DNA from 2 places in the Luteibacter sp. KNZ12-1A genome. Region 1 is predicted to be linked to the other one. Evidence: predicted binding sites of a transcription regulator. Region 1 holds the regulator's gene; the other holds the start of a gene.
The links. Region 1 encodes HrcA, which represses chaperone genes, less so after heat shock. Its sites were predicted from a motif close to TTNGCACTCNNNNNNNNNGAGTGCNAA; they were not measured.

Region 1 (5,707 bases):
ACGGCGCAGGTTTTCCTCCGCCTGAAGGTTGCCGCGCGCGGCGTCGCGCAGTTGCCGCGCGAGCTGGTCCAGTCGCTGGTTGGCGGCGGCCAGGTGGGTGTTCTGCTGGGCCACGCGCTCGCTGCTGCGGCGCAGCGCATCGGTCGCCGCACCGAGCATCAACGTGCCCGTGCCCGCCACGGCCAGGAACAGGTGGGCGGCCGCCGTGGGCGCCCCGCGGCCGATCATGTCCTCGGTGACGTTCAGTCCCACGCTGGTGATCAGCATGGCCAGGCCGGCGCCGCGCCAGCCGTGGCGGAACGCGAAGAACAACACCGGCGCCAGGGAGAGGACCCGGGCGAACTGCGGTTGCGGCGAGTATTCGGCGAGCGTGATCAGGATGGCGAGCGAGGGCAGCATCACCAGCAGGCCGTCGAGCAACAGCTCGCCCATCGCCGCTTGGGTGGGCCGCTCGCGAAACGCCAGGATCATGACCGGCACCACCAGCAGCACGCCCAGGTAGTTGCCGAGCAGGTCGCTGCCGAAGGTGGTACCCAGCATCTCCACCGGGGCGGCGGGATGCATGGAGGCCATCATCGCGGCGTTGCCGGCGGTGGCCACCGTGGCCGTGACCATGGCCGAGAGCAGCAGGCGGGCGACGTCCTCGGGCGTATTGAGGCTGGCGTGCAGGTGCGCGCGACGCAGCAGCCACAGGCAGGCGGCCACCATCAGCGGCTCGGGAGCGTCGCCCAGGACGAAGCCCGCGCCCCCGATCGGCAGGCCGCTGCGCCATTCGCAAAAGGCGCTGGCGGCGATCTCGGCGCCGAGGATCCAGAACCAGTGGCGCGTGCGCATCAACAGCAGCGCGCCGAAGCGCAGGCCGAAGGGCAGCACCCAATAGGGCTGCTCGGTCGGCCACAGCATCACCCACGCCGCGGCGTACGCGAGCGCGAACAAGGGGCCGGCGAAGCGTGAAAGACCGTGTAGTCGCATTGGCGGCAATGTTACACGGCGGATGCGCGGAGCCGACGGCGGCGATCGGGCCGTACGCACGCGTCGGGAGAGCCTGCTACATTCTGCCCATGCCAAGAATCGTCCTTGTAGATGACCATGCCATCGTCCGTGAGGGTTTCAAGCGCCTCATCGAGCTGGAACCCGACCTCGACGTCGTCGCCGAAGCCCGCAACGCCGACGAGGCGGTGGACGCTGTCACCCAGCATCGGCCGGACCTGGTGGCCGTGGACCTGTCCCTGCCGGATGGCAGCGGGCTGCCGCTGATCGAGCACCTGGGCAGCATCGCCCCGGGCATGAAGATCGTGGTGCTGAGCATGCACGACGGCGAGCCCTACGTATCCGAGGCGCTGCGCCGTGGTGCCCGCGGCTACGTGACCAAGGGCGTGGCGCCCGAGGAACTGGTGGCGGCGGTGCGTTCGGTGCTCGGCGGCGACCAGTACCTGAGTTCCGACCTGCGCGAGCGTCGCTCGGGCCGGCCCACGACCGACCTGGACCCGTTCAATCGCCTGACGGCCCGTGAACGGGAGGTCTTCCTGCTGCTGGCCGCCGGACGCGCACCGAAGCAGGTGGCCGCGGAACTCGGGATCGGGCAGAAGACGATCTACATCCACCGCGCGGCGGTGATGAACAAGCTCAACGCCGGCTCGGAACTGGACCTCTACCGCATGGCGCAAGAGCGCGGCCTGATCCGCACCTGATCACCCCTGGGCGCGATCCAGCATCTTCTTCGCATGCGCCCGGGTCTCCTTGGTGATCTCCACCCCCCCGAGCATGCGGCTGAGCTCGTCACGCCGTCCGGCGGCATCGAGCGAGTGGATGCGCGTGCGCGTGGCCTCGCCATCGCTCTCCTTCGCCACCTGCAAATGCGAGTGGCCCTGGGCGGCCACCTGCGGCAGGTGCGTCACGCAGAGCACCTGCACGCGCTCGCCGAGGGCGCGCAGCTTCTGGCCGACCACTTCGGCGACCGCGCCGCCGATGCCGGTGTCCACTTCGTCGAAGATCATGCAGCCGATGTTGTCGTTGCCCAGCGTGGCGACCTCGATGGCGAGGCTGATGCGGGCGAGTTCGCCACCGGAGGCGACCTTGCGCAGCGGACGCGGCGGCTGCCCCGGATTGGCACTGACCAGCAGTTCGCAGCGCTCCCGTCCCTGCGGATCGGGCTCGTCGCCCTCGGCGCGTTCCAGCGAGACTTCCAGCCGTCCACCGGCCATGCCCAGTTCGCCCATCAAGCCGGCGACCGTGGCGCCAAGGCGTGCCGCGGCCTCGGCGCGTGCCGTCGACAGGGCGGCGGCGGCGGTGTCGTAGGCCTGGCGCAGGCGGTCGCGTTCGCGACCGAGGCGGTCGAGCGCGTCGCCGGCGCCTTCGAGTTCGGCCAGGCGCTCGCGGACCTCGTCGGCCTTGGCCGTGAGTTCGGCGATGGGCAGGCGGTAGCGGCGTGAGAGATCGTGCAGATGGGTGAGGTGGGTATCCACCTCGGCCAGCCGCTCGGGATCGAGTTCGACATCCTGTGCGTAGCGGCTGAGGCCGTCCACGGCTTCGCCCACCTGAATCTGCGCGCTGTCCAGGAGTTCCAGCGTCGGCGCGAGCGTGGCGTCGAGTTCGGCCAGTCGCGACAGTTCCGCGTGCGCGCGGAGCAGGGCGCGGCCGATCGCGAACTCGCTTTCACCATCCAGCATCTCGACGACGCCGTTGGCGCCCTCGGCGAGGCGGCCGGCGTTGGCGAGACGGCGGTGCTGTGCTTCGAGGTCTTCCAGCGCGGCCGGGGCCAGCGCCCAGCGGTCGAGTTCCTCCAGTTCGTGGCTCAGCAGCTCGATCTGGTGTTCGCGGTCGTCGCCACCGGAGAGCGTGCGGATACGCGCCACGGCGTCGCGCCACGCCTTGGCCGTTTCGCGTACCTGGGCCAGCAGCGCTTCGTTGCCGGCATACGCGTCGAGCAGGGCCATCTGGTGCTGGCGCGAGAGCAGGGCCTGGTGCTCGTGCTGGCCATGGATCTCGACGATCAGCGCGGCCAGCGCCGACATCTGGGCGAGGCTGGCCGGACGGCCGTTGATCCAGCCACGCGAGCTGCCTTCGGTGCGGATCACACGGCGGAGCTGGCAGGTCTGCCCGTCGTCCAGTTCTTCCTGGCGCAACCAGTCCAGGGCCTCGGGCAGGCCGGTCAGATCGAATTCCGCGGCCAGTTCGGCGCGGTCGCTGCCGGCACGGACCATGCCGCTGTCCGCGCGGGCGCCCGCCAGGAGCATCAGCGCATCCACCAGCAGGGACTTGCCGGCACCGGTCTCGCCGCTGACCACGGTGAGGCCCGGCCCGAAGGCGACCTCGGCTTCTTCGACGACGGCGAACTGGCGGACGTAGAGCGAGGTGAGCATGGGCACGGGAGTGGCGAATGGAATCGCGCCGATTGTAGCGGCAGCGGCGTCGCAGAAGCCGAGACTTGCAAGCGGAGCGGCTAGACCTTATTGATAGCCCGAGGATCCGACCCCCTTCCCATCCAGTCAGGCGCATGAATCCGTTTTCCGGTCACGACATCGATGCTCGCGCGCGCCGGCTGCTGCGGACCCTGATTTCCCAATACCTGTCCGATGGCGAGCCGGTCGGCTCACGCACGCTGGCGCGGTCCTCCGGCCTGGAAGTCAGCCCGGCGACGATCCGCAACATCATGGCCGACCTCGAGGATGCCGGCCTGGTGGCCTCGCCGCACACCTCGGCCGGGCGTATTCCCACACCGCGCGGGCTGCGCCTGTTCGTCGACAGCCTGCTCGAACTCAAGCCGCTGCCGCGCGACGAGATGGCCCGCTTGCAAGGCGGCCTGCCGCCACACCAGACGACCACCCGCGACCTGCTCGGCAATGTCTCGAACCTGCTCTCGGCGATGACCCATTTCGCCGGGGTGGTCACCGTGCCCCGCCAGGGCGATTTCCCCCTGCGCCACATCGACTTCGTCAACCTGCCGGACGCCCGCGTGCTAGTGATCCTGGTGTTCTCGGACAACCAGGTGCAGAACCGTGTCGTCCAGCTGGCCCGTCCGCTGGAAGGCTCCGACCTGGAGCAGGCGGCGAACTACCTGAACGCCCAGTTCGCCGGGTTCCGCCTGGCCGATATCCGTGCGCACCTGGCCGCGGAACTGCGCGAGGAGGGCGGCGAGATCAACCGCCTGCTGTCCAGCGTGGTGGAACTGGCCACCGCCTCGTTCTCCGCCGACGAGGACGCGGACGATGTTCTCGTCAGCGGCCAGACCAACCTGATGGGTTATTCGGAACTGGCCGACATCGACCGGCTCCGCGATCTCTTCGACGCCTTCCAGCAGAAGCGCGACCTGCTCCAGCTCATGGAAATGTGCGTCAAGGCCCCTGGCGTGCGGCTGTTCATCGGCGAGGAGTCCGGATTCTCGGCCCTCGACGGCTGCAGCATCGTCACCGCCACCTATGGCACGAGTGGCCGCATGCTCGGCGCGATCGGAGTTATTGGACCGACGCGTATGGCATATGAGCGGGTGATCCCGGTGGTCCAGGCCACCGCTGGACTGCTCAGCGACGCCTTGAATCGCGCCGCGGCGACCTCATAAACCGCCACGGGAGGCGGGTTTACTATTTCCCGCGAATGTTCGGCCCCTCCATGGAGCGGGTCGGTAAGCTGACATTTGGAGTACGCATGCATAACAACGATCCCCACGTGCCGGATCCGGTACAGGACGGCGGCACGGCCGGCAACGAGAGTGTCAATGCCGACTTCGACGCGCTGACCGCGAAGCTGGCCTCGCTCGAAGCCGAGCTGGGCCAGGCGCGCGAGACGGTCCTGCGCGAGCGGGCGGAGATCGAGAACCAGCGCCGCCGTCTCCAGCGCGACCTGGACAACGCCCGCCGCTTCGCCAACGAAAAACTGCTGGGCGAGTTGCTCCCGGTGTACGACGGCATCGTGCTTGGCCTGGCCAACGAGTCGGCCGATGCGAAGGCCCTTCGCGAAGGCCTCGACCTGACGCTGAAGCAGTTGGAAAAGGTGATCCAGAGCAACGGGCTGAGCGTGATCGATCCGCTGCACAAGCCGTTCAATCCGGAACACCACCAGGCGATCAGTTCGGTCACCTCGAACGAACACGCACCGGGCACGGTGGTCGCGGTCGTGCAGAAGGGCTTCGTGCTCAACGATCGCCTGCTGCGCCCGGCGCTCGTCGCCGTCGTCGGCGATCACTGAATGAAAACCCCGTGTGGCGCGGTTTTCGCGCAGGCGGGGAGTCTCACCAGGCATTGAATCGATGGGGCCGGGCCCCATTTTCAAACACAGTCGCGGCCGCGGGGGCCGCTTAGCAATTCGGAGCAACTTCAATGGCCAAGATCATCGGCATCGACCTCGGTACGACCAACTCCTGCGTCGCAGTGATGGAGGGTTCGACCGCGCGTGTCATCGAGAACGCGGAGGGCGATCGCACCACGCCGTCCATCGTCGCTTTCACCAAGGACAGCGAGGTCCTGGTCGGTGCGCCGGCCAAGCGCCAGAGCGTCACCAATCCCAAGAACACCTTCTACGCGGTGAAGCGCCTCATCGGCCGCAAGTTCACCGACGCCGAGGTGCAGAAGGACATCAAGATCGTGCCGTACAGTATCGTCGCGCACGATAACGGCGATGCCTGGGTGCAGACCGCCGACGGCAAGAAGATGGCGCCGCAGGAGATCTCCTCGAAGGTGCTGATGAAGATGAAGAAGACCGCCGAGGACTT
Region 2 (5,707 bases), on a different contig from region 1:
ACGACCAGGCGGTCGCCATTGGGCAGCACGCGGGTGATGCCGCGCGCGCGCATGGTGGCGTTGCGGGTGGGGCCGGCGAGGCTGGCATTGACCGAACGCACGACGCCCTCGTCGGTCAGTTCCTCGGGCACCTTGCTGATATTGCCGGCGATGCGCGCGCCCTTCGCGTCGAACAAGCCGATCCACATGAAGCCCTGGACGTCGATGGCGCTTGCCGCCTCGACGGTCGCCGGCAGGCGCCGCTGGTCCGTGTTCTCGAGGTAATGGATGCGCGCGGCGAGCATCTGGTCGACCACGCCCGACAGGTAGCGCGAGGCTTCCCATTGCACGACACCCAGCAGCACGACGGACCAGATCGCGAACAGGGCGCCATAGATGAGGATCAGGCGCGAGGTGGCGGAACGCCAGGCGTCAGTCAGCGGGCGCAAGGACATACCCCGAGCCGCGCACGGTGCGGATGAGTGGCGCCTGGCCGGCGCCGTCGATCTTGCGCCGCAGGCGGCCGATATGGACGTCGATCACGTTGGTGCCGGGATCGAAGTGGAAACCCCACACATGCTCGAAGATCATCTGCCGCGTCACCACCTGGCCCGCGTTGCGCATCAGGAATTCGAGCAGGCGGAACTCGGTGGGCAGCAAGGTGAGCGCTTCGCCATTGCGCTCGGCGTTATGGCGGACCAGGTCCAGTTCGAGGTCCGCGACGCGCAGCCGCGTATCGTTCGCGCTCGGCCGGCGCCGGCGCAGCAAGACCTCCGCACGCGCGGCCAGCTCATCGGGAGCGAACGGCTTGGTGAGGTAGTCATCGCCGCCCGCACGCAGGCCACGTACGCGATCGTCCACATCGGACAGGGCGCTGATCATCAGGACCGGCGTATCGACGTTGCGCTTGCGCAAGGCTGAGACCACATCGATGCCGTCCATGCCCGGCAGCATGCGATCGAGGGTGATGATGTCGTAGCCGTCCTCCAGCGCGCGCGCGAGCCCGTCACGGCCGTTGGCCACCCAATCGGCGGCAAGACCGTGCGCACCCAGCTCCGCGACGATGTCGCGGGCGGTCACTTCGTCGTCTTCGATGACCAGGGCCCTGGGCATCAGGATTCACTCCGCATGGACTGAGGCAACGGAAAACGGCCCCTCGCGGAGCCGTTCCGGATCTTACGCCAGTTCAGAAGATCAGGCCGCGATGGCGACGCGCATCTTCTTCATGGCATTCGCCTCGATCTGGCGGATGCGTTCGGCGGAAACGCCGTACTCATCGGCCAGGTCCTGCAACGTGGCCTTGTTGTCCTCGGCCAACCAGCGGCGTTGGATGATGTCGCGCGAGCGGTCATCCAGGTTGCCCAGGGCGGAGGACAGCGCGCCCATCTGGTTGTTGCTGGCATCTTCCTCGGCGAGGTTGTCGTACGGATCGGCGCCTTCGTCGACGAGGAACGCCGCGGGTGCCGGCTTGTCGTCGTCATCCGCGTCGGCCGGGGCCTCGAAGCCCACGTCACGACCCGATAGCCGCGATTCCATCTCGCGGACGGTGGCTTCCGGCACGCCCAGGTCCTGCGCGACGACGCGCACTTCCTCGGCGTTCATCCAACCCAGGCGCTTCTTGCTCTTGCGCAGGTTGAAGAACAGCTTGCGCTGCGCCTTGGTGGTCGCGACCTTCACGATGCGCCAGTTGCGCAGGATGAATTCGTGCATCTCCGCGCGGATCCAGTGCACCGCGAAACTGACCAGGCGAACGCCCTGGTCCGGGTCGAAGCGCTTCACCGCCTTCATCAGGCCGATGTTGCCTTCCTGGATGAGATCGGACAGCTGCAAGCCGTAACCGTTGTAGCCGCGAGCCACATGGACCACGAAACGCAGGTGGGACATCACGAGCTGCTTGGCGGCGTCGAGGTCGGCGTCGTCGTGGAAGCGGCGCGCCAGCGACTGCTCCTCGTCAAGGCTGAGCACCGGGATGCGATGGACCGCCGAGATATAGGAATCCAGACTGCCAACGACGCTCGGTAGCCCGTAGTTACGGGTGGCGAGGGCTTGGGACATGTGTGGAACCTCCTGAAAGTCTGTATGCAGATTAGCAGTCCCGAAGTGAGAGTGCTAAGTCAGCCCGAAGTTCATATCGGTTAACTGTACGCAATGGTACAGAAATACCCTCCGACTGTCCAGAGGACTCAGGGGGAGGTATTCAGGAGGCAGACGGCCGGCTATGGTGGGAGCCGACCCCGTCGGCGATGGGTGCTTGCCGTGACCTGGCCCGCTGCCGCGGGATCGCCGACAAGGTCGGCTCCCACAAAATCGGCTCGTACCAAATCGACTCGTACCAAATCGGCTTCCCCCAAAAAAAAGCCCCTCAACGGAGGGGCTTCTTTTCGATCGGTGTTTGCCGGTCAGTGCTTGAGCGTCTTGCGCATGCGTTCGAGAGCCTGGAGCTGGGCCAGTGCCTCCGCAAGCTTGGCCTGGGCTTCGGCGACGTCCATTTGCGGGCCACGGTTGGCCAGCGCGGCCTCCGCCTCTTCCTTTGCCTTCAGGGCGGCCGCCTCGTCGAGGTCGGCGGCGCGGGCCGCCGTATCGGCGAGGATGGTCACGACCTGCGGTTGCACCTCGAGGATGCCACCGGAGACGTAGAACTGCTGGCGTTCGCCGTTGGCGGCCACCACGTCCACGTGACCGGGCTTCAGGCGGGTGATCAGCGGGGCGTGACGCGGCGCGATGCCCAGCTCGCCAAGCTCACCGGTGGCGACCACGAGCGTGGCTTCGCCGGAGTAGATCTCGGCTTCGGCGCTGACGATGTCGACGCGGATGGTATGGGTCATGGGCTGGTCTTCCGTTGGTCGGGGATGGGGAAAGAGGGCTTACGCCGCCTTCTTCGCACCCATCTCCTCGCCCTTCTTGATGGCTTCGTCGATGCCGCCGACCATGTAGAAGGCCTGTTCCGGCAGGTAGTCCAACTCGCCGTCGAGGATCATCTTGAAGCCGCGGATGGTTTCCTTCAGCGCCACGTACTTGCCCGGCGAGCCGGTGAACACTTCGGCCACGTGGAACGGCTGCGAGAAGAAGCGCTCGATCTTGCGGGCGCGCGACACGGCTTCCTTGTCTTCCTGCGACAACTCGTCCATGCCGAGGATCGCGATGATGTCCTTCAGCTCCTTGTAGCGCTGCAGCGTCATCTGCACGCGGCGCGCGGTGTCGTAGTGCTCCTGCCCGATGACGGTCGGGTCCAGCTGACGGCTGGAGGAATCGAGCGGGTCCACCGCCGGGTAGATGCCCAGCGAGGCGATGTTACGGCTCAGCGTCACGGTCGCGTCCAGATGCGCGAAGGTGGTCGCCGGCGACGGATCGGTCAGATCGTCCGCGGGAACGTAGACGGCCTGGATCGACGTGATCGAACCGGTCTTGGTCGAGGTGATGCGCTCCTGGAGGACGCCCATTTCCTCGGCCAGCGTCGGCTGGTAACCCACGGCCGACGGCATGCGGCCGAGCAGTGCGGACACTTCGGTACCGGCCAGCGTGTAACGGTAGATGTTGTCGACGAAGAGCAGGACGTCCTTGCCCTTGCCGGTCTCGTCCTTCTCGTCACGGAAGAACTCGGCCATGGTCAGGCCGGTGAGCGCGACGCGCAGGCGGTTGCCCGGCGGCTCGTTCATCTGGCCGTACACCATCGCGACCTTGTCGAGAACGTTGGAGTCCTTCATCTCGTGATAGAAGTCGTTACCTTCACGAGTACGCTCACCCACGCCGGCGAACACGGACAGGCCCGAGTGCGCCTTCGCGATGTTGTTGATGAGCTCCATCATGTTGACGGTCTTGCCCACGCCGGCGCCGCCAAACAGGCCGACCTTGCCGCCCTTGGCGAACGGGCACATCAGGTCGATGACCTTGATACCGGTTTCCAGCAGCTCGCTGGCGGCGGCCTGCTCGTCGTACGACGGGGCTTCGCGGTGGATGACCCACTTTTCCTGCTCGCCGATCGGGCCGGCTTCGTCGATCGGGTTGCCCAGGACGTCCATGATGCGGCCGAGCGTGGCCTTGCCGACCGGCACCTTGATGCCTTCGCCGGTGTTGCGGGCGACGAGGTTACGGCGCAGGCCATCGGTGGAACCGAGCGCGATGGTGCGCACGATGCCGTCACCGAGCTGCTGCTGCACTTCGAGGGTGATCTCGGTACCGTCGATCTTCAGTGCGTCGTAGATCTGCGGTACCTGGTCGCGCGGGAATTCGACGTCGACGACCGCGCCGATGATCTGAACAACTTTACCCTGGCTCATGGAATGCTCCGGATGAATCTTCTTTAGGTTCTGTAGCGGCGCCGCTTTCGCGTCGCCATGGCTTGTTCGGTCAGACGGCGGCGGCGCCGCCGACGATTTCCGAGATTTCCTGGGTGATCGCCGCCTGCCGCGCCTTGTTGTAGACGAGCGTCAGTTCGCCGATGACCTTGCTTGCGTTGTCCGACGCGGCCTTCATGGCGACCATGCGCGCGGCGTGCTCGCTGGCGAGGTTCTCCAGCGCCGCCTGGTACACCACGGACTCGATGTAGCGCGTCATCAGGTGTTCGAGCACCGTGCGCGCATCGGGTTCGTAGATGTAGTCCCAGTCGTGCGTCTGCTCGACCTTCACGCCCTCGGACTTCTTTCCTTCCGTGTTCTCGAGCTCGGTGGCCACCAGCGACAGCGGCAGCAGGGCGTCGATGCTCGGCTTCTGCACGATGGTGTTGACGAAGTCGTTGTAGACGAGGAAAACGCGGTCGAGCTTGTTATCCGAATACGCATCGAGGACGACCTTGATCACGCCGATCAGGTCCTCGAGCTTGGGCTTTTCACCAAGATGCGTGGCCGAGCCGATCAGGTTCACGCCCTTGATGCGACGGAAGAACTGCACGGCCTTCTGGCCGATGGCGACGACATCGACCTCGGCGCCCTTGCCCTGCCACTCGCGGATCGAGGTCAGCGTACGACGGAACAGGTTGGAGTTAAGGCCGCCGGCGAGGCCGCGATCGGTCGACACCACGATGAAGCCCACCCGCGCGACGTTCTCGCGTTCGGTGAGGAACGGATGGGTGAAATCGGTGCTGGCCTGCGCGACGTGCGCGATGACCTTGCGCATCAGACGCGCATATGGGCGCGAGGCCTTCATCAGGTCCTGCGCCTTGCGGATCTTCGACGCCGAGACCATCTGCAGCGCGCCGGTCACCTTGCGCATGTTCTGCGTGCTTTTGATCTTGGTTTTGATTTCGCGGCCGCTAGCCATGGCTTACTCGTCTTTGAAAGGTGTCGCCAGCTCGCGGGACGGGCGTGATCGCCGGCGTCCCGCGCGTTTCGCTATTACCAGCTACCGGTCTTCTTGAACTCGTCGGCGGCGGCCTTGAAGGTCGCCTCGATGTCCTTGTCCCAGTCGCCGGTCTGGTCGATCTTCTTCATCAGGTCGCCATGGTTCTGGCGCATGAAGGCGTGCAGGCCCTTCTCGAACGCCAGCACCTTGTTGACCGGCAGGTCGTCGAGGTAGCCCTTCTCGGCCGCGTAGACCGACACGCCGAGTTCGGCGATCGAGAGCGGCGAGTACTGCGGCTGCTTCATCAGCTCGGTGACGCGCTGGCCACGGTCCAGCTGCGCGCGCGTTGCGGCATCGAGGTCCGAGGCGAACTGCGCGAACGCGGCCAGCTCACGGTACTGCGCGAGGGCGAGCTTCACGCCACCGGACAGCTTCTTGATGATCTTGGTCT

Region 2: the regulator HrcA is predicted to act here: its motif matches at 2,066-2,092, upstream of rpoH (RNA polymerase sigma factor RpoH).

Annotation. Positions count from the first base shown of each region.
Region 1 covers NZ_JBPGXU010000027.1:34,852-40,558, reverse strand. The annotation lists gene ACR9ZJ_RS08250 (MASE1 domain-containing sensor histidine kinase) at 1-972, opposite strand, end outside; gene ACR9ZJ_RS08245 (response regulator) at 1,062-1,691, shown strand; gene recN (DNA repair protein RecN) at 1,692-3,362, opposite strand; gene hrcA (heat-inducible transcriptional repressor HrcA) at 3,497-4,558, shown strand; gene grpE (nucleotide exchange factor GrpE) at 4,645-5,184, shown strand; gene dnaK (molecular chaperone DnaK) at 5,316-5,707, shown strand, end outside.
Region 2 covers NZ_JBPGXU010000107.1:5,522-11,228, forward strand. The annotation lists gene ACR9ZJ_RS16420 (sensor histidine kinase) at 1-434, opposite strand, end outside; gene ACR9ZJ_RS16425 (response regulator transcription factor) at 412-1,092, opposite strand; gene rpoH (RNA polymerase sigma factor RpoH) at 1,174-2,034, opposite strand; gene ACR9ZJ_RS16435 (pentapeptide repeat-containing protein) at 2,196-2,345, opposite strand; gene ACR9ZJ_RS16440 (F0F1 ATP synthase subunit epsilon) at 2,379-2,804, opposite strand; gene atpD (F0F1 ATP synthase subunit beta) at 2,844-4,256, opposite strand; gene atpG (F0F1 ATP synthase subunit gamma) at 4,327-5,235, opposite strand; gene atpA (F0F1 ATP synthase subunit alpha) at 5,310-5,707, opposite strand, start outside.